Regions from separate parts of the Peribacillus sp. V2I11 genome, predicted to be linked through region 3. Evidence: riboswitches for the same ligand, from Rfam matches in the RefSeq annotation. Region 3 holds a riboswitch; each other region holds the start of a gene.
The links. A riboswitch is a leader RNA that binds a small molecule or an ion and turns the genes downstream of it on or off. The one in region 3 is predicted to bind cyclic di-AMP.
Positions count from the first base shown of each region.

Region 1 (6,959 bases), 1.0 Mb from region 3:
AGTAGACATGAAAAGAATATGAAAATTGAAGAAGATCGACCGATCATGCTGAATGGAATGTACAGAAAGATAATCATCAGTAAACGGATGTAACAGGAAGGAGGATGAGGGATGTTTCAGAAGTGGATTGGGAGTCGGATTCAAAGACATGAGGATACATCAGGGAGCTGAATTTTGTTGTTTGGAAGCTAAAAAATAGGAACCTGGCTCCTCTTTTTCTACGCTGACTAATGGGGGGCTGTCAAGCCTGATCCGCTGTAAAGAACATGTCATATTTGACATGCATATATAGAACCCATGTCTTCCCTAACGTGGATATTGAAGAATGGATCATACCATCAGAAGATAGTTTGAAGGCATCTTTGATACCTTTAAATTTCAGTGACCAAGTATATAAACAACAAGGTCCAGTAGTGTCAGAACGCCATATGTAACGCATTTTTGATGCAGCTGTTACATAGGCATTAGCCGAAATGAGTATAATTAACAAGTGGGATACACTGGGAAGAGGTGATGGTTTTGTCGGAGACGATTACAACCTATGAAGATCTATTGAATATGCTGGACTCGTTATTGCGTGAGCCGATTGGATTCTGGAATGGTTTTTATGAAGACCGTGAAAAAGGGGTTCCCTTTTTCGAAAATTTCCCTGATGAGAATTTGGTTACATATTTTGATAGTGGGTCAATTGGGCCAGGAAAGGTTCTTGAGCTTGGGTGCGGACCTGGAAGAAATGCCATTTATCTCGCTCAAAAAGGCTGTTCCGTTGATGCGGTGGATCTTTCGAAGGAAGCCCTTGGATGGGGAAAAGAACGTGCGGCAGATAAACATGTGCACGTGAACTTCATTCAAAGGAATATATTTGATTTGGATATTGAGGAAGGGCAATATGACTTTGTGTATGATTCAGGTTGTTTTCACCATATTGCTCCACATCGTAGGATCAATTATTTGGAGATGGTGAAAAAGGCGTTAAGGAGTAAGGGGTTGTATTCGATTACTTGTTTTGTCGAAGGCGGCATATTGGGTGGTGCTGACATTTCAGATTGGGAGGTATATAGGCAAAGAAGCCTCAAAGGCGGATTGGGTTTTACTGAAGAAAAACTCAGAATGATCTTCAAGGAATTTGAAGTGGTGGAAATACGTAAAATGAGGAAAATGGAACAATCGGATGAAACCTTTGGGGTGCAAGGTTTATGGACGGCTTTATTTATGAAAAATTGATTTTCATAAGATAGGCGAAATGGGTCTTAAACGGAGGATCTGGGATCAGGTCCTTTTTTGTTATAAAGAAAAGGGGTAATCGTTAACAAAATGTAAAAATGGTAAAATATAATAATGAAATGCTTTTTGGGTGAACGCAGATTTTCCAGAATAATAGATAAAGGATCTAATCTTCTTTTGAAAATACAGTGGTTGTATGGTTTCAAAAACTGCTGGGAAGGTATATGGAAAGAGGGGCCATTGGGCATCAGATCATCATAAGATTTTTAAGTATGGAAGAGGTTATCTTCGATGCTTGCTTTGTTGATAATTTTTCTATAAAAAGCTGATGTCAGCGTTAGATTTATCGACTGCTGAGACCAATTGGAATGCTTTTAATAAAAAACTAAATAGGAGGAGTTTATGCACAGGAATAAAGAACTATATTCTTTTTTATTGAGTGTGGCAGGACAATTGACTGAGGATTGGTACGCAACATTGAATAAAAACGACAAGGCGGGGGTTTATAGCTCACCCGATCCCAAAGTGATCAAAAAACTTAAACAACAAAATAATGAATTCCATTTACGTTTCTTTCAGGTCTTTGATACAGAGGAAAGGGAATTCTTTGAGCAGCTTGGTGAGTGGATTGAAGATATCGGTCAGGATGAGCAGCATTTAAAAACACCCATCTATTTTATATTGAGGGAGTTTTTTCGAACGCAAGAGCAATACCTGGATTATATTGACCGTTTTGTGGGATTGAATGGAAATCAATATACCCAGGAAGAAATAAATTCCTGGTACCGGATAGTGATCAAGGTGTTCAGTGAAGTGATGGAGAGGTTTACGGAAGCGAATCATAGATATGCCAATAAAATCATGAAAGCCCAACAGTCAACGATCGATGAATTGAGCACGCCCATCATTTTCCTTAAGGATAACACGGCGTTGCTTCCCCTGATAGGCGATATTGACACGACGAGGGGCATGTCCTTGCTTGAAAACACATTACAAAAGTGCGCTGAAAAAAATGTCACCAGGCTTTTCATTGACCTATCGGGCGTTCATGCTATAGATAGTGCATCCGCACACAAGCTGTCACAATTGATTGAATCCTTAAATTTGGTGGGAATCCAAACAACCCTTTCAGGACTTCGGCCGGAAATAGCCATGACTGCCGTTATAAGCTTCAACTGCCTTTTGATAAAGTGACGATAAAGTCCACTCTTGCCCAAGCGATCAGTACGATAAAATAATACATACATATCAAGGGCATGGGTTGCTCGTTATAAATTTCATCGAGAAGACCGCCATATGGCGGTCTTCTCGCATGTATAAGTGATGCTTGCATTCAAAATGGGTTCGGGCTCAATAAGGCAAGAGCCCGAACCTGCCGGATTATTCAATATTGGCAAAGACGGCTAGATCTTCTTTATTGCCAACCACTAAAAGCAAATCTTTTTCATGGATATCCTGGTCCGGTGAGGGTGCTATGATAACTTCCCCATTACTCACGATGGCAATGACGCTGATATTATATTTTGCACGCAAATCTAGCTCCCTGAGGCTTTTTCCCTTCATGCTCATGGGGAGGATGATTTCCTCGATATTGTATTCTTTCGAGAGCTCTATATAGTTCAGCATGTTAGGGGAAAGGAGCTGATTCGCGACCCGTTCCCCCATATCCCTCTCAGGATAGATGACCCAGTCGGCACCGATTTTAGTGAGCACCTGACCGTGATTTTTATTGAGTGCTTTGGCAATGACCTTTTCGACCCCAAGCTCTTTTAAAAGCAAGGTAGTTAAAATGCTCGATTGCATGTCATTTCCGATGGCTACGATGACACAGTCGAAATTACGGATTCCGATTGATTTCAATGTTTCTTCTTCAGTCGTATCCGCCATGACCGCATGGGTGACGCTCAGTCCCGCATTCTCGACTCTTTCCTCGTTGACATCAATACCCAATACCTCTTGGCCGGCCGTATATAATCTATGGGCCACACTGGTTCCGAATCTGCCTAAACCGATCACGGCATATTGTCGTTTTCCCATCTTTTACACTCCTTCATTTATGATTAACCAATCATGATCTTCCCTTTTGGCCGGCGGAACGGATCTGGTTTGCGCCTCATAGCGATGGCAAAGGCCAAAGTCAAAGGACCCACACGGCCTGCAAACATCGTGAAAATGATGAGCATCCGGCCAGCCGGTGATAATTCGGGGGTCAAACCCATTGAAAGTCCCACGGTGGCAAATGCTGAAGTGGCTTCAAACAAAATCATCAAGAAATCAGTTCCGCTTTCAGTGATGGTCAGCAGAATGGAGATGATTGAAACCATGAATACGCCAATGAATGTAACGGATAATGCTTTAAAAATCGTTTCACTCACAATGCGGTGACGGAATAATACCACATCACCCTTTCCTTTAATCTGTGACCAAACCGTTCCAAAAAGCGTTGCTAATGTAGTCGTTTTAATCCCGCCGCCAGTCGATCCGGGTGAAGCCCCGACGAACATCAAGAAAATGATGAGCAGTAATGTAGGCTGAGTTAAATCAGGGATATTCAGCGTATTGGAGCCTGCCGTCCGTGGTGAAACCGATTGAAATAAAGATGACAGCATTTTACCCATGAAAGATAATGGCTGTAATGTCTTGGCATTGCCGAACTCGAATAAAAAGATTAAAATTGCGCCGGCAATGGTAAGGGTCAAGCTAGTCGCCAGAACTATCTTCGTATGTACGGATAAACGATGGGTATTCCGATATTCGTATAGTTCATTCATCACAATAAAACCTATCCCGCCAAACGTGATGAGGAATGCGACGGTAAGGGTTACGAATGGATCCGATACATATGGGGTCAAACTCCTGAATTCCCCCATTAAATCAAAGCCGGCATTATTGAAATTCGATATGGAATGAAAAAACCCGTAATAGACTGCTTTGCCGATTGGCATGTCAAAAGAAAAGCGAATCGATAAGATAAGGGCACCCAGGCCTTCAATGATGGCCGTGAAAATTAAAAGCCGTTTCACTAACCTGACCACACCCGCCATGGATAGATTATTTAAGGACTCCTGCAAGAGTAACCTGCCTTTTAAAGAAATCTTTTTGCCTAAAAGGAAAAAGAAAAATGTCGCAAATGACATGAACCCTAAACCGCCTATCTGAATCAGTGTCAAGATGACCAACTCACCAAAAGTGGTGAAGGTCGATCCCGTATCCACTACGACCAGTCCTGTTACACATGTAGCGGAAGTCGAGGTGAATAAAGCATCCAGAAAAGAAAGACCCTTGCCATTTTCTGTGGAAATCGGCAGGGTTAATAAATAGGCCCCAATAAGTATCAGGGTGGCAAAGCCTAGTACAAGTATTTTTGGCGGATCCAATAAATTTTTTTTCATTCCCAAATAACCATCCCTACCTAAAAAAAATTGTGTGAAACTGTATGGTATTTTAATCATCAATCTGCTTTCAGAAGCTTTTTAAAGGCATAATAAAAAGACCTGCTAAAACATCGAACAGTTATTTTGCCCCAAAAAGCATGCAAAAAAACTCCCGAAATAGGCGGTCTTATGACCTCCTTCGCTTTAGCCGACGAAGTTAGCTGACGGGTAGGATGGCGAAAGAGCTGATCTCATCCCTTCTGCAAGGCAGAATTAACCCCAAATGATTGGGTCCTCCGTACTCAATTCCCTTGAGTTTAGGCCGAAATGCATTAAATTGATAAACGTATTCTACTCCCATCATTTAGCAGTTGTAAACCCCTGAATTGCAAAAAAATATTTCTTTAACAAAACTGAAAATTTACGTTTTATTTACATTTTAAAAACGTATTGACAAATATTAGTTAGCACATTATGATAGGTTCGATTAATCCGATTATGATAACCAGCATCGGGGTGCTTTATTCACTACTTTCAATCAGAACACGCTATTGCCAATCAAAGTTTCTAATATATATATATCATGTTCCTTTTGTAAATGATAAAGAAAAAAGCAGTGCATTCGTATGTAAAGATTCAAAACATTTTATTAAAAAGGCGGGCAATTATGGAGAAAACGTTCAATAGATATGTTATTAATGCTACAGGCAAGGGTGGCCAGACATATTTAACACAATGCCAGGATAAAGATGCACTAAGGAAATGGATAGCCGATCATGAGGATCAAATCATCATGGATGAGTTAAGGATAACGGATAAGAAAAAGAATCCGTTCTTAAAATTGTTTTCCCTAAGGTAAATTAACTGAATCCAACATTCATTAGCGGTATTCAATTGTAATCCCTGTGTTCTATCCGGGAACGCTGAGCGAAAAATCCATATCTTGTTTTGCTTTGAAACTCATTTATTTTGAATGAGTTTTTTTGCTATGAAAACCTCTAAGAGCAGGTATTATTCCATTGGTAATATAGGAGCGGAGGCCAAGATGTAATCAGATTTAAAGGCATGTTGATGGAACATGCCTTGGATGATTCGTTCATTGTATGAATGTGCGCAAATGGCTGATGAAGTTCAAGATTTGAAAATGGATTTTCGCCATTTCTTCCGCCGTTTGCTCTTCACAATTCTCCAGCCACTCCTGTATCACCCCTAAAATCGCCGATGTCAGGAAGGCGTGCATATACATGCGGAAGGCTGCATTTTTAGCTGCTGGATGCTGGCTGATCAAACGCTCCAATAGTACTTCACCGAATACGCGCTTTATTTTTTTTGCAAAAGAAGGATCGCCCTGATCACCAAGAATGGCCCTCAAAGCGTGGGCATGTTCACTGATGAATTGAAAAATCTCTACGAAGGGCGGGTAAAGCTGTTGTTGATGAAGAGCCATAAAAGCCTCTTTCGGCAAAATGGCAGTAATGCGGGTTTGAAGTTCATTTAACAATTCCTGCTGTAAGTGATCCATCAATTCATATTTATCTGTGTAATGTAAATAGAATGTGCCCCGATTAATGTTGGCGCGCTCTGCAATTTTCTTCACTGATACATGTGAGAACCCCTCTGCTTCAACGAGTGCAATAAAATGATGTTGTATCTGCATCTTCGTCTTTTGTACCATATCCTCATGAATCGATGCCATGGAATGTCTCCTTCACTGAACATTTTTCCAAATGTGTTGATTGTATTAGACCAAATGCTACCCTAGAATGATAATACACTCAACACCGTGTTAATTAAAGAGGGAGGATGTGTGTACAATGAAAAATGCGATTTCCATTGAAGGAATTACTAAGGGTTTTCATCAGAAAAAGGTCATTCAGCCATTGAGCCTGAATATTGAAAAAAGCGGAATTTTTGGCTTGTTAGGTCCATCCGGATGCGGAAAGACGACCTTGATTAAAATGATTGTCGGATTGATTAAGCCCGATGCGGGTAAAGTCACGGTTCTGGATCATGAAGTGCCAAATGAAGCACTTTTAATGGATGTCGGCTATATGGCACAGTCCGATGCTTTATATACAGAACTGTCGGGAGCTGAAAACCTCGAATTTTTTGCGAAGCTATACCGTTTTTCGAAAAAGGAACGAAGGGAACGCATTCAATATGCAGCTGAAATCGTACAGTTGACGAATGATTTGAACGTTCGGGTTGCGCATTATTCAGGGGGAATGAAACGCCGTCTGTCACTGGCGGTTGCACTCATCCAAAATCCGGAGATTCTCATTTTGGATGAACCGACAGTAGGAATAGACCCTTTGCTGAAACAATCGATTTGGCAGGAACTTGAGCGTTTAAGAAATGAAG
Region 1 is NZ_JAUSYW010000001.1:3,081,556-3,088,514, forward strand. Features, by position in the region: gene QFZ73_RS15040 (class I SAM-dependent methyltransferase) at 1-93, shown strand, start outside; gene QFZ73_RS15045 (class I SAM-dependent methyltransferase) at 520-1,224, shown strand; gene QFZ73_RS15050 (STAS domain-containing protein) at 1,627-2,418, shown strand; gene QFZ73_RS15055 (potassium channel family protein) at 2,605-3,261, opposite strand; gene QFZ73_RS15060 (TrkH family potassium uptake protein) at 3,285-4,616, opposite strand; cyclic di-AMP (ydaO/yuaA leader) riboswitch at 4,790-4,932, opposite strand; gene QFZ73_RS15065 (hypothetical protein) at 5,266-5,457, shown strand; gene QFZ73_RS15070 (TetR/AcrR family transcriptional regulator) at 5,695-6,294, opposite strand; gene QFZ73_RS15075 (ABC transporter ATP-binding protein) at 6,413-6,959, shown strand, end outside.
Region 1: another riboswitch for cyclic di-AMP. It lies ahead of QFZ73_RS15060 (TrkH family potassium uptake protein); the one in region 3 lies ahead of QFZ73_RS09870 (cation:dicarboxylate symporter family transporter).

Region 2 (6,959 bases), 730 kb from region 3:
TTTGGCCATCGGGAATGCTCAGTACACTTGGGATGCCATTAGCACTTTGGGCTTTTTTGAATATTCGCAGCAAGGACCATTCTTGGAAGAATTATTTGGTCCTTACCCTTTTACCGCTTTATTCAAGCATCGTGCTTGGCTTTTTCTTTTTCCTTGTTGCAATGGGCTTTCTTTGGCTAACGGATGTGATCAGGAGAAAAGGGTGGAATATAACGTTTCTTCTTTCGATCGTGTATATGACCGCCATTTTTGGTTTGGTGGAGTATCGTCTGGTCGCTTCATTCATTTTTGATTCGGAGCCAAACAGCAGATATGAATATTTCCACGCCAGGCTGCCGCTCGAATGGGTCATTAAGCTTACTTTCAAAAATTTCGTTCTTGGACATACGCATGTCATGACTGTACATGCGCTTATCATCCTGCCGATTACAGTCTTTGCCCTTTATATTATTCTGACCAAAAAACTTTGGAGACAGGAAAAGGTTTATGTTTTTTTATTCGGCTTGAATTTTATGCTCTCAGCGTGGTACGCATTTTGGTTTTATAAAGGCTGGCTTCCTTTAACGGAAAGGATTCACACCCTGGATACCTTTAATTTTGCCAGATTTCACTTTTTAAGGCCGATGGTAATTTACTTGGGGTTTGCCCTCGCGATAAAAATCATTTGGGAACACAGCGATTATGCTAAGAAAACCCTTTCTATTTTCATCGCCGTTCAAATTATGATTTTAATAGGTTTCAATGAAGAAATCACTCACAATAAAAAACCGTCTTTTAAACAGTTCTATTCAGAAAGCCTTTTTCAGGAAATAAAAGATCATATTGACCTTCCACCGGAAGAATATCGTGTTGCTAGCATTGGGCTGCACCCAGCAATTGCACAATTTAATGGATTTTACACGCTGGATAGCTATAACAATTTCTATCCGCTTACCTACAAACATCACTTTCGTCAAATAATTGAAAACGAATTGGCTAAGAATAAAAACATCAGAATCTACTTTGATGAATGGGGAGGACGTTGTTACCTATTTACCGATGAGCTTGGGAAGCATTATATGTTCAAGAAAAGCTCGAAGAAAGAGCTGGACAATTTGGACCTTAATATGGATGCGTTTAAAGGATTAGGTGGTAAGTATATATTTTCTGCCATACCAATCAACAACGCGAAGGAAAACGGATTGGTACTAGATAGGATTTTTGAAAAAAAAGGAAGCGTATGGAAAATTCATTTATACAGAGTCATGTGAAAAGGGGGGAATAGAGTGAATTCACCGATACTAACGATTGTTGTACCTTGTTATAACGAAGAAAGCGTATTGCAGGATACCATTTCCCAGCTTTGTGGATTAATGAGGGGGTTAGTCGAAGAAAACATTGTTTCTGGTCAAAGTAAAATCCTATTGGTTGATGATGGAAGCAAAGATCAAACATGGAAGATCATTTATAAGGAAACGATTAATAATGAATTTGTCCGCGGGCTAAAGCTTTCCCGGAATGCAGGACATCAAAATGCACTCCTGGCAGGATTGTTTACAGCCAAGGAAGCCTCGGATTGTGTGATATCCATTGATGCAGATTTACAGGATGATATTCAAGTCATCCCTGAATTCATTCGGAAATTCAATGAAGGATGTGAAATTGTATATGGTGTCCGCCAAAAAAGGGACCTTGATACATTTTTTAAACGAACATCTGCAACTGTTTTTTATAAATTGATGAACAAGATGGGGGTTAACCTTGTCTATAATCATGCCGATTTCCGGCTAATGAGTAAAAGGGCGATAGCGGAGTTGGAACGATTTGATGAAACGAATCTTTTTTTACGGGGGATCGTACCGCTCATTGGGTTTAAGACGGACTCTGTTTATTATGACCGAAAAGAAAGATTGGCTGGGGAAACGAAGTATCCATTTAAGAAGATGGTTGCGTTTGCGCTTGATGGCGTTACTTCCTTTTCAGTTACACCGATCCGGCTTGTATTATGGCTAGGATGTCTTTCCTTTTTCATTAGCTTAATCTTTGGGTCTTACTTTTTATGGTTAAAGTTTTATGGTCAGACCGAAACGGGTTGGACCTCATTAATCACCTCCATATGGTTGATCGGTGGACTACAGTTGATCGCTGTCGGCTTGATCGGGGAATATATCGGTAAAATCTATAATGAATCCAAACGCCGGCCTAAATATATTGTTGATTTGGATTTATTTAATCCGCTCGATTTAAAAAAACGGGAGCAACTAGACAATGAACGGAACAGTATTGAAAAACTATCTAAAACACACTAACTCCTTTATCCGCTTTTTATTGGTTGGAATAGTCAATACAGCTGTTGGACTTTCCATCATGCTTTTTCTCATGAATGTCCTTGAGTTATCTTACTGGATCTCCACCTTTTTCGGCAATGGTACTGGAGCTGTAACGAGTTTTCTTTTGAACAGGACTTTTACCTTTAAAAGCAATATAGAATGGCGGAGAGGAGTTGCCCGTTTCTTTTGCGTCATCCTGATTTGTTATTCCGCAGCTTATTCTTTAGGCCAAGCTATAGCAGAATCAATGGAAGGATCCGTTCATTTATCCATCCAACAAAATGTGGCTGTGCTGATAGGAGCAATTTTTTACACAGTTCTTAACTATATTGGCCAGAAATACTTTGTCTTTAAAAAAAGCAATTTGAGACCAATTCAAGAAGGAAGGAACTAATTAGGGTGGATCAGTGGAATAATGCCCTCGATTGGATGGGAAATAAAAGTTGATTCGGAAAGCGAAATTGACTATCCAAGCTGGGGCAGATCTGTTTAATTTCGTCTTTCGCGTTCTCCATGTGGGGATCATTTTATCATTTTGGGACCACCTTTTGTTCAGTGACCCCCTGATCATTTTCTTTTTGACGTTTTTACTTACCTCCTTTCCTCCCTTCGAATCATGTGTTTGCATGACTTATGTTCTATACGTCAAGAACAAAACTTCACCTCCAAAGATTATTCTATTAATGTGCAAAATTTTCATTTACTTTTCCATTTCACGGGAGTATGATAATCAACAGTTTCATATTTCTAAATCGCTTAAACCTTATGGTGCGGGGGACCCGTTATAGGGATTGCTACTACAATCCAAGGGGTGAATCCTTTCAAGGTAGGGCTACTCTTAGGTCCGAATCCGACAGCTAACCTCGTAAGCGTTATAGGAGAAGGAAGGTGGAGCTTGTTAGACAAAAAAATTAATGTCTACAGGTCTATTTAGCCATGACTTGTAGGCATTTTTCTATTTCGTCTTGTTTTTTGCTACAGCTGGGTAACATAAACTTATAAATTAAATATGGTGGTGAATTCTTGATGTTATCTTCTATAAAGAGGTTCTTGATTGGGAGACCTTTAAAATCAAATGCACTTGGTGAACAAAAGCTTAACAAAACAAAGGCTTTGGCGATATTATCTTCTGATGCTTTGTCTTCGGTTGCTTATGGACCGGAGCAAATATTGATCGTCCTGATCACGGTCGGTGCTGCGGCATTCTGGTATTCCATCCCTATCGCGATTGGGGTATTGATCCTGTTAACTGCTTTGATTTTGTCCTATAGACAAATCATTTTCGCTTATCCACATGGCGGGGGGGCATATGTGGTTTCAAAAAATAATTTAGGTGTCAATCCAGGGTTGATAGCTGGAGGATCCTTGTTGGTCGATTATATATTAACTGTCGCTGTAAGTGTTTCTGCAGGTACGGATGCCATCACGTCCGCTTTTCCCGGTCTGCATTCATATAATGTCATCATAGCCATCATTTTCGTCATTCTACTTACAATCCTGAACCTTCGGGGGGTTACGGAGTCGGCCTCTGTTTTGGCCTATCCGGTGTACTTATTCGTTTTAGCATTGTTTATCTTGATTGGTGTTGGCATTTACAAGATTTTGACGGGCGGGGTTTCACCGGAATTGCACACGTCCATCGGGACTCCGGTAGCGGGCATCAGTTTATTTATACTGCTAAGAGCATTCGCATCAGGAAGCTCCGCATTGACAGGAGTCGAAGCGATTTCCAATGCAATCCCGAACTTTAAAGATCCAGCCCCGAATAATGCTGCAAAAACTTTAATAGCGATGGGTTCCTTACTAGCTGTATTATTTTCGGGAATCGTATACTTAGCCTATTATTTAAGCATTGTTCCAAGCGCGGAGGTAACGGTCGTCTCCCAGATTGCTGAAGAGATCTTTGGACGGAATTTCATGTATTTCTTCATTCAAGGTACGACTGCATTGATCTTGATACTGGCGGCCAATACTGGCTATTCGGCTTTCCCTCTGCTTGCGGTAAATCTTGCGAAGGATAAATTCATACCAAGGGCGTTTACGATAAGAGGGGACCGATTAGGGTATTCCAATGGAATTATCATACTGGGACTTGCATCCATCATCTTAATAGTCGCGTTTGAAGGACATACAGAAAATCTCATTCCGCTTTATGCGGTAGGGGTATTCATTCCATTTACGTTGTCCCAGACCGGGATGATTGTTAAATGGATTCGCGAAAAGCCAAAAGGCTGGATGATGAAACTAACCATTAATTCAATTGGTGCCATGATTAGCTTTATCGTCACGATGATATTCTTTTTAACCAAATTTACTCAGGTATGGTCTGTTTTGATTTTTTTACCCATCATCATTTTAATTTTTCATCGAATTAGAAAGCATTATGAAGCAGTTGGTGACCAACTAAGGATTACAACATGTGAGCCGATCTTACCAATTGAAGGAAATATCATCATTGTACCTGTGGCGGGTATAACCCATGTGGTTGAGAACTCTTTAAATTATGCAAAATCTCTATCGGCAAATCAGGTTATTGCCGTTTATGTTGCTTTTGAAAGAGAAGATGAAAAGAAATTCGGAGAAAAATGGAAAAAGTGGCAGCCGGATGTCAGACTAGTTACACTGAATTCTTATTACAGAAGTATCATTCAGCCACTAACTAAATTTGTGGATACAGTTGAACATAAGGCCAGGGAATCCAATTATAAAGTTACGGTGATCATCCCCCAATTCATTCCAAAGAAGGGCTGGCACAATATACTTCATAACCAATCAAGTTTACTGATTCGCGCCTACTTACTTTATAGAAGAAATGTGGTTATTACGACAGTGCCATATCATTTGAAGAAGTAAGTTCCATTTCTAAGAAAGGAAGCAAACCTTCATCAGGTTTGCTGAGACTGTAGACAAATTCGAAGAAATCGAGTTTGCCTACAGTTTTTTTATGGCTTGTACAATTTGAACGATTATTTCCGCTCCAGGCACTCGCTTTCCGCTGGCGGTCCGCCCTCGGCTTGCGCCTGCGGGGCCTCCCTTGACGCACTTCCCCCGCAGGGAGTCTCGTACACCCTTTCCAATCAACTTTGTTATAGCATTTAGTTAGAAACCATACCTGAGGAGTTGAAGGTGTTGCTTTGGGAACATCATTTGATGAAAGAGATGTTTTCCGAACCCCTTTTGTCTACAAACTGAAGAAGCAAACTTTCACATGGTTTGCCTACAGTTTTTTTATGGCTTGTACATTTGGGCGTTGATTTCCGCTCCAGGCACTCGCTTTCCGCTGGCGGTCCGCCCTCGGCTTGCGCCTGTGGGGTCTCCCTTGGACGCGCTTTTCCCGCAGGAGTCTCGCACCTTCCTCTCCATTCAACTTTGGGATAACATTTAGTTAGAAACCATACCTGAGGAGTTGAAGTTGAAGGTGTTGGTTTGGGTCAGTTGGTTCAGGAACATCATTTGATGAAAGATACGTTTCCCAACCCCCCCTTTAGTCTACAAACTGAAGAAGCAAACCTTCATATGGTTTACTTTTTTTATAGGGCTCTGTTCGTATATATTTATAAACTCATAAATAAAAAGACAGTCACTACAGTTGTCTTTTCTCCAACTAATGCCCCCGATAGTTGAAGAGGAACATTAATTAAAATCTCATTAAATTCACAGTACCGATTATTGCTAATGAAGTCCATACAAGAAAAAGGATCGCAGTAAGATAATGGGATGCTTCCTCTTTTATGGTTTTAATTAATGATATTATAAAAAAAACTATATGCAGGGGGAGAAGGGTTGGAAGAGTGGGTTAAAGCCGAGCGTTCCATTGAAAATGAAGATGTGGTGGTCTGGTATAACATGGGACACCATCATATAACCCGACCTGAAGATTGGCCAGTCATGCCGACCGCTTATATTAGCTTCATTTTAAAACCAACGGGCTTTTTCAATCGGAATCCAGCTCTTGATGTGCCTCCATCAAAACCAAAGAATTCAGCTTGCCAAATGGGTGGTCATTCTTCCTGTCATTAAAAATCAGACGTTTCACTAACTAATGCTAGTAAAGGGGGAAACGAATCGAATGCTGCTGCTGACCAGTTTTATGATAGTCGTGGCATATACATTTTACTTTTCTAAAAAAGCCCATCAGAAAAAAGATCATATTGGTGTTAGCCTGGGTAAATGCATGGTCATGATGTTAAGCATGACGACAAGTTTAACCTTAAGTTTAATGCTGTCATTCCTGTTGCCCGGCAAGCTGGTGGTTTTAACCGTTCTAGCCATCGCAATATGTGCAGTGGCAGGCTTCATCATCGGAAGGCCATTCGGGTTAATATCGGTTATGGAATCTCAATCAACAACTCTGATGGGGGCAATGATGGGAGCCATGCTGCCTCTTGATTCACAAACTTTCATGCTCGTTTCGATGGACCTGATTACCTTGCCAGTATATTCTTTGTGACTTTTTAAATAAAAAGAGAGGATATAAAAGAAACAAAAAGTGGGAGGGGATTTGCTCCTTTCATTCTGACCCTCTTGTTCTCCATTATCATTATTGGGACAACGGCTGTTTGGGAAAGTGATTATTTCAAGGTCGGTGATGATTCGGAAATGGACATGCAACATCATCAACATGATGGGTAGCTATTGCAATAACTTCAC
Region 2 is NZ_JAUSYW010000001.1:1,336,224-1,343,182, reverse strand. Features, by position in the region: gene QFZ73_RS06515 (DUF6044 family protein) at 1-1,250, shown strand, start outside; gene QFZ73_RS06510 (glycosyltransferase family 2 protein) at 1,266-2,288, shown strand; gene QFZ73_RS06505 (GtrA family protein) at 2,248-2,703, shown strand; cyclic di-AMP (ydaO/yuaA leader) riboswitch at 3,053-3,196, shown strand; gene QFZ73_RS06500 (APC family permease) at 3,336-5,162, shown strand; gene QFZ73_RS06495 (copper amine oxidase) at 6,093-6,329, shown strand; gene QFZ73_RS06490 (hypothetical protein) at 6,379-6,759, shown strand.
Region 2: another riboswitch for cyclic di-AMP. It lies ahead of QFZ73_RS06500 (APC family permease); the one in region 3 lies ahead of QFZ73_RS09870 (cation:dicarboxylate symporter family transporter).

Region 3 (6,959 bases):
GAGAATGATGTATTTTTAATAACGCTTTCCCATACCTTTTCTTTTCGATTGAAGGTAATAAAGGCATCTGGATCCTTAATATCCCTATCCGAAAAGTCATCATGCATTTCATCCATGTTAAAATAATCCCCTACGACCCATGCCGGTATCTCAATTTTCGTTCTTGTATACTTAACATGCCGAAAGGAAAAAACGAGCCCCTCTGCCAGAATATGAGCCAAGGAAGAAATGATTTCTGGCGGAATCGCCGTCAGCTCTTTTTTCCTTCTGATTCCAAGCCACGTCCTCTCTACTTTTAAACGCTCCAGCTTTAGCGGAATCAGGCTTCCTAACATCATATAATATGTCGAAAGAGAACGAAAATAAATTTTATTGAACCAGCCATCATCCTGGGCAAGGTACACAAATTGATTATTCAATTTACGGAAAAAAGGGGGATCCAGATGGGTTTTTGCGTGCCCTAAATATAAAAGTTCCGCTATTTCCCTTCCATCCAATTCATCCAGACCTTCCGCTTCTTCAAAATCGATCCAACAGAAATCTCCATATGCCCGGACATTTTCTTTAACGAGCTTCGCAATATCTTCAGATGAAGCACTTTCTAGCAGGACATTCAAATTATATTCCCCACCATCGAATTGATGTTTCAATAATAAGATGGAATCCAAGGTACATGGCAGCGAATAGACGAATTCACGAAAATTGAGTCCATTAAAAAGGACAAACCGTTCGGAAGCCTGCATATACATATATAAGATATCATTACTACCATTCTTCATAACCTGATCCCCTCCGAGCCCTCAATCAATAATGTTATTTTATCAAACTTTTGGGTTTTCACGTAAGTTATATAACCCCTCATTAATGTAAATAATGTGAAACATGAACTCCATATTAACCTAAGGTCAAGGAACACACTCGACAACCTTAAATATCCATATAATAGTAGAAAAAAATTAGAGCAATTGATCATGGGTAAAATTGAAAAAGGTTTTATCATTAATTCTTTTCATGAGGCCGCTTCCCTTTATGCTGATGCAACTAAAAAATTAGGTCTTTGGCAATCAGAGAAATATGCATTCGAAAAATATTTATATCAGGATGATGCAATCCTTGATATCGGATGCGGTACAGGAAGAACCACCTTCGCACTATATAAAACAGGATTTCAAAATATAACAGGAATCGATCTAACGCCTGCCATGCTTAATGAAGCGGAAAAAATAGCGCATGAACATAACCTGGACATCCCCTTTATCCTTGGCGATGCCACGAACCTCCCTTTCAAGGACGCCTCATTCGATAAAGCAATCTTCGCTTTTAATGGTTTAATGCAAATTCCCCAGCGACAAAACCGCACATTGGCTTTAAAAGAAATCAACCGTATTTTAAAACCTGAAGGAATCTTTATTTTCACAACACATGACCGTAATAAAAACGAAAATCACCTGAACTTCTGGGAGCAGGAGGAAATTATTTGGTGTGGAGGTAAACAAGATGAGAGGCTTTATGAGTTTGGGGGATATTCTCACACCCGGAACGCTTCTACCTCCATATCCCAACACAACTTGAAGTGCTTAATTGTCTGGAGGAAGCAGGGCTTACAGTCATCGAGAGCTTTTACCGCAGTGAATTATTCGATGAAAACGAAGATGTCAACGCTTTCTCTTCCGATTGCCGCTTCCTGGATCGCTCAAAAATCAGGAAGTGCATTTTAATTCAAAAAAATCCAGAGTGATATTTCACTCTGGATTTTTTGTATTAAGAAACTTGTTCTAGTTCTTTTTTGGAAGGAGGGTTGAATTGACCTTCCCATTTAGAGATGACGATTGCTGCAAGTGAATTACCGATAACGTTCACTACTGTACGTCCCATATCAAGAATACGGTCGATACCGGCAATAAATGCTAGACCTTCAATAGGAATACCTACAGTTCCCAATGTCGCTAAAAGAACGACGAAAGATACACCCGGTACACCCGCAATCCCCTTGGACGTGATCATTAACACTAGCATTAGCGTAATTTGCTCATACATGCTTAAATCGATTCCATACATTTGGGCGATGAAGATAGCTGCTAACGCTTGATATAATGTAGAACCATCAAGGTTAAAAGAATATCCAGTCGGAATAACAAATGTAGCAATATGTTTCGGACATCCCGCTTTTTCCATTTTTTCCATGATCTTAGGAAGAACCGCTTCTGAACTTGCTGTAGAGAAAGCAAGAATCAATTCTTCTTTTAGAAGTTTAATCAACGTAAAGATATTGAATCCTACAAATTTTGCAATAAGACCCAGAATGACAATTACAAAGAAAATCATTGTTCCGTAAACAGAAAGCGCTAACTTTCCTAACGGAATTAAAGATTCCAAACCAAATTTGGAGATAGTCACACCGATTAGTGCAAATACACCGATAGGAGCGAATTTCATGACCATATTAGTTAGGTAGAACATTCCTTCAGCTGTACCTTGGAAGAAACGGAATACTGGTTTACCCTTTTCACCGATGGCCGCAATACTAAGTCCAAATAACACGGAGAAGAAAATGATCGCTAGCATATCGCCTTCTACCATGGCCTGAACTGGATTGGATGGTACAATGTGAACGAGTGTATCTACGAACGATTCATGCTGCTTAGTTTCTGCAGTATCAACATATGTGGAAATATCTGTTTGTTCCAGATTATTCATATTCACACCAGCACCAGGCTGGATGATATTCGCGGAAATTAAACCAACAGCAATCGCAGTAAGTGTTACCGCAACAAAGTATGATAATGATTTAGCACCAAGTTTACCTACCGCTTTCAAATCACCTACACCCGCAACTGCAACGATAAGGCTTGAAACAATGATAGGCACTACAATCATTTTAATCATTCGTAGGAAAATGTCTCCGAATGGCTGTAAAAAGTTTTGGGCCGTCTCATTACCATAAAAAATGGCACCAACGATAATCCCTAAAATTAAACCAATGAAAATTTGGCTAGCTAAACTAAATTTGAATTTCTTCATTTACTTTCCTCACCTTCCATAAAGTCTTTGATGCAAAAACATTTTTGTCTCGGTAAGGGAAACAAGATACTAATAAAAAGAAAGTAATTTTTCTTTTTTTGAAAAACTCTGTCTTTACGCCGAAAAAAAAGACACTTCATGTGTCGATTTCTTATTGGCGTGAATATTCACACATGTTCCCTTAAAGACGCTGACGAGGTTAGCTGTCGGGTTAGGAATTGGAAACACAAAGCCCTTTCATTTCTGAATTCACCCCTAGCGGAAAAATCCACAAAAATGGGTCCCCCGTTCTTGAATAAGATTAAGCGAGTTAACTTATAATAAAATATTATACTAAAAATGATAATCTGTAAATATTTATTCGCATCCGTTCTAGAAAAAATATTTAAATATGTCTGAATATTCTGTATTAAAGACTATTGTATCTATAATTACTCTTCCCAATTTTTAATCATTATAAGTTATATTGATATATAATTAATAACTAATTTGACATCACCTCTCTTGATGAAAGAAGCGGTTATTTTTCCAAAATGCCAAGTAACAGATATCTTACTTTTTCCCTAGTGGTGAATTTTTTATAAGTTGCAGCTTTCACTTTTTCAAATTGAATTGGAGTAATGAAATAAGAATGGTTCTTCACTGCCACATTCGGCTCCATGAGGATGACGTCACCTACCGACGGTCCCTTTATGATTTCTTGCTTTCCTTCAGCCTTAAGCCCTTTTGTGATGTAATGTTTATCCACATAGCCTTTTTTAGTCAATTTGTAAACATGTGGCTGTTTTTGGTAATGAACCGCCTCTATAGGAACGGAGGGTACACCGGCTTTCTCATTGGTTATTACTGTAAGATTCACTTTGGATCCCACCAACAAAGGTTCCGTTTCTTCGCTTTCCGGTTCGATTAAAGCCTGAAATGGAAATCTGTTATCTTTTTTTAACGACGGCTCTTCAGCTGGATAGGAATGGATACGGCCTATCGTTCCATTCAATGCCTTTTTTGAATCAGAGGAACTTGCTTTTATAGTCATGCCCACTTCAGCCTTTTTCATTTCTTCTTCTGAGAAATTACCTTCAATTGCCATATTTATAGAAACAATGGATATTATGGGATTATTCAGGTTTTTATTGATATTTTTAACTACACCATCAGCCTCGCTCGTCGTCACGATCGCACTGGACTGCTCCTCAATTGAACTTAATTTAGCGTCAAGCATTTTCACTTTTTCATTCAAATTGTTTTTTTCTAGTTCCTGCTTGTACATTTCTTGCTCAATGCTACTTTTAATAAGATCTGAAGAGCTTGTCGTTATATCAATATTCAAGTTTTTCTCCACCGATTCATCAATGGCCGCTTTTCCAGGATCACTGGCCAGGCTCCCTTGATAAGACCTCAACTTCCCTATGTATTCCTCAATTCCTGCAATTTCCCCCTCAGCTGCCGTTTTCTCCGCTTCCAAATTCGCTTTAAGAGCATCAAGTTCGGTCGTCGTATACTCAAACAACGAGGAGCCAGCCGTAATCGCATCGCCTTCTTTTACAAGGAATTTCTTAAAATCATTTTTCTTGGTATCGAAATAGATGTCATACTCTTCTACAGGTTTAATTACCCCATTTGTTTGAATAGTATCCGTAATTGTATCTTTTTTTACCTTTGTCCAATTTTCAACGAAAACAGTTCGCTCCACTTTGCTTTCTTTTTTTTCAATAAGGTATATGTTAACGGTTATTAACACTATCGACGCAATCGAGACAGCTGCTATTTTCCATTTCCCGCTCATTCTTTTCACCCGCCTTATACAAATACGCCTACTTGGATGTATGCTAAAAAGGCTTTAACAAACCATGTGGCCAGATAGTATAGAACAATCATTAAAAGGACCAAATAATTATTTCGTTCTGAAAATTCCTTTAAATAAAAATATTGCAGAGCAATAATAAGAAATTGAAAAATGGTGATTTCGCTGAAAAAGTGAATGAAATAATCACTTCTGAGAAAATATTGACTGATGATCCCCAATGAAAAAGGATTGGCATCGCTGCCTATATCCATTAAAACGAATAGAGGAATCAGTAATGTTTTTTCCACTAATTGCAAACCAAAAAGAATCATTTGAACGATAACTAATTTTACATATGGGATATCGGTAACGATCCAAAAGAATAGAGCTGCTAAAAATATGTATATGACAGGGTTGATTATGCCTGTTATTATATTGCCGCTCAAAATCAGCAACTTTGCTGCTTCGAATTCATTGACACTCATCTTCGTGATTTCTTTGGAGAATGATTCTGAACCAATGCCAAAATATCCCCCAATGGCGAATACTATAAGACTAAGAAAATATAAAAATAGTAATTTCAATCCAAGCTTTGTGACTGCCTCTGCATTTTGCAGCTGATAACGACTCCGATAAGGTTCTAAAATGCCTTTTAACAATCTGACCTGGTACACCATATGTGGTCCTCCTGCAAAAAATGATATATCATCATATATTTTATCTTATTTTGGAAACAATTGCAGAAATAAGGAATGAATAAACAAAAAAAACACATAATCCTTACCCTTCAGATTTAATCCCCCAAACTAATTTGGAGTTAATACTGACAAATGATGGGTAAGGACTTTAATGTGCGCAGGCGTTTGTCTATAGTTCTCTCCATCCATATCCACATCAAGCGGCATCTTGGTTTCAATGGTCAGGGTACCGGCATGTAAATAAGTCACCCCAGAGTCAGAGCTCAAGTTTTCAGCCCATGAACGTTTCAGCGCTATTATTTCTAATAATGCACCAAGGCTTGCATTTTCCAAAATGGCAACGCCAAAGAGCCCATCGTCTGGACTATCCATGGGAAAGGGCAATAAATTAGTGCCGATAAAACAACCATTCAATACCAAAATCATAATTGCTTCCCCTTCAATGAAATTCCCATCCCATCATATTTCAGTTTATAGGAAAAGGGAGCATTCTCACCAATCGTCCTTACAGCACTTAATAAATATCCTATCTTTCCGAACCTGCTTTTTTCCTGCTCATCAATATTGCTTGATGCATCTGAAATAAGCCCCACTCCCCAAAAATTGGAAAAATAGTCGTTATTGGCCTGTCCAATATCAATTGAACGAACCTTGCCATTAATGCTTCCGCAGCTTGACGAACATTTTGAGGAATCTTTAAGGTTCTGGAGAAGTCATTGCAAGTCCCTCCAGGTAAAATTCCAAACAACGGCCGCCTCCGAAGTGGTGAAAGGCCATTTATACACTCATGTACCGTTCCATCTCCTCCTAATACGAAAACTACATCCATGTCTTCACCAAATTCCAAACAAAAACGGCATGCATCGCCTTTTTCCTTTGTTTGTAGAATGAGGAACTCGTCAATATGTGGAGCTATTACCGGTAGACACCCCTCAAGGTTCCTTTCGAGTTTACCATTCCCGGCATTTTCATTATAAATCAGCATTCCCTTTTTCCATCGTATGATTTAACCCCCATATTATTGAAAGAATTATCTTCTTCCCATCACTTATACTTTTTCCTAAGCCCACGCTTTTGAAACTCATTAAGATTTAAATGAAAAAAAGAGGCTATACGCCCCTTTCGGTAAAGCCTTCATATATTCGTCAAGTAATCCTTCATCATTAAGATAAGCTTTGAACACAAGGGACTTCTTTTTTCATTTTTCTCCAAAAACAGCAAAAGGCTTTCCAAGATGATGGGGCTTGGCCTAACTTTTGAAAACTCTTCCTGGATCGCCTTTAAAGCTTCCGTATTTTTACTTGTTTCCATTCCCTCTTCTTTACGTGTTTCCACTTCCAGCATCCTGACGATAATCGAATGGATTTCTTCTTTTGGGCTCATATCCCGGATCGAACATCCTGGTAGGGGAAATTGTTTCAATAATGGATCTTCCATGTTCTGCAGGCTTGCGATAA
Region 3 is NZ_JAUSYW010000001.1:2,065,173-2,072,131, forward strand. Features, by position in the region: gene QFZ73_RS09860 (hypothetical protein) at 1-779, opposite strand, end outside; gene QFZ73_RS09865 (class I SAM-dependent methyltransferase) at 972-1,718, shown strand; gene QFZ73_RS09870 (cation:dicarboxylate symporter family transporter) at 1,762-3,021, opposite strand; cyclic di-AMP (ydaO/yuaA leader) riboswitch at 3,195-3,339, opposite strand; gene QFZ73_RS09875 (efflux RND transporter periplasmic adaptor subunit) at 3,542-4,804, opposite strand; gene QFZ73_RS09880 (hypothetical protein) at 4,819-5,481, opposite strand; gene QFZ73_RS09885 (diacylglycerol/lipid kinase family protein) at 5,611-5,946, opposite strand; gene QFZ73_RS09890 (diacylglycerol kinase family protein) at 6,029-6,487, opposite strand; gene QFZ73_RS09895 (TetR/AcrR family transcriptional regulator) at 6,637-6,959, opposite strand, start outside.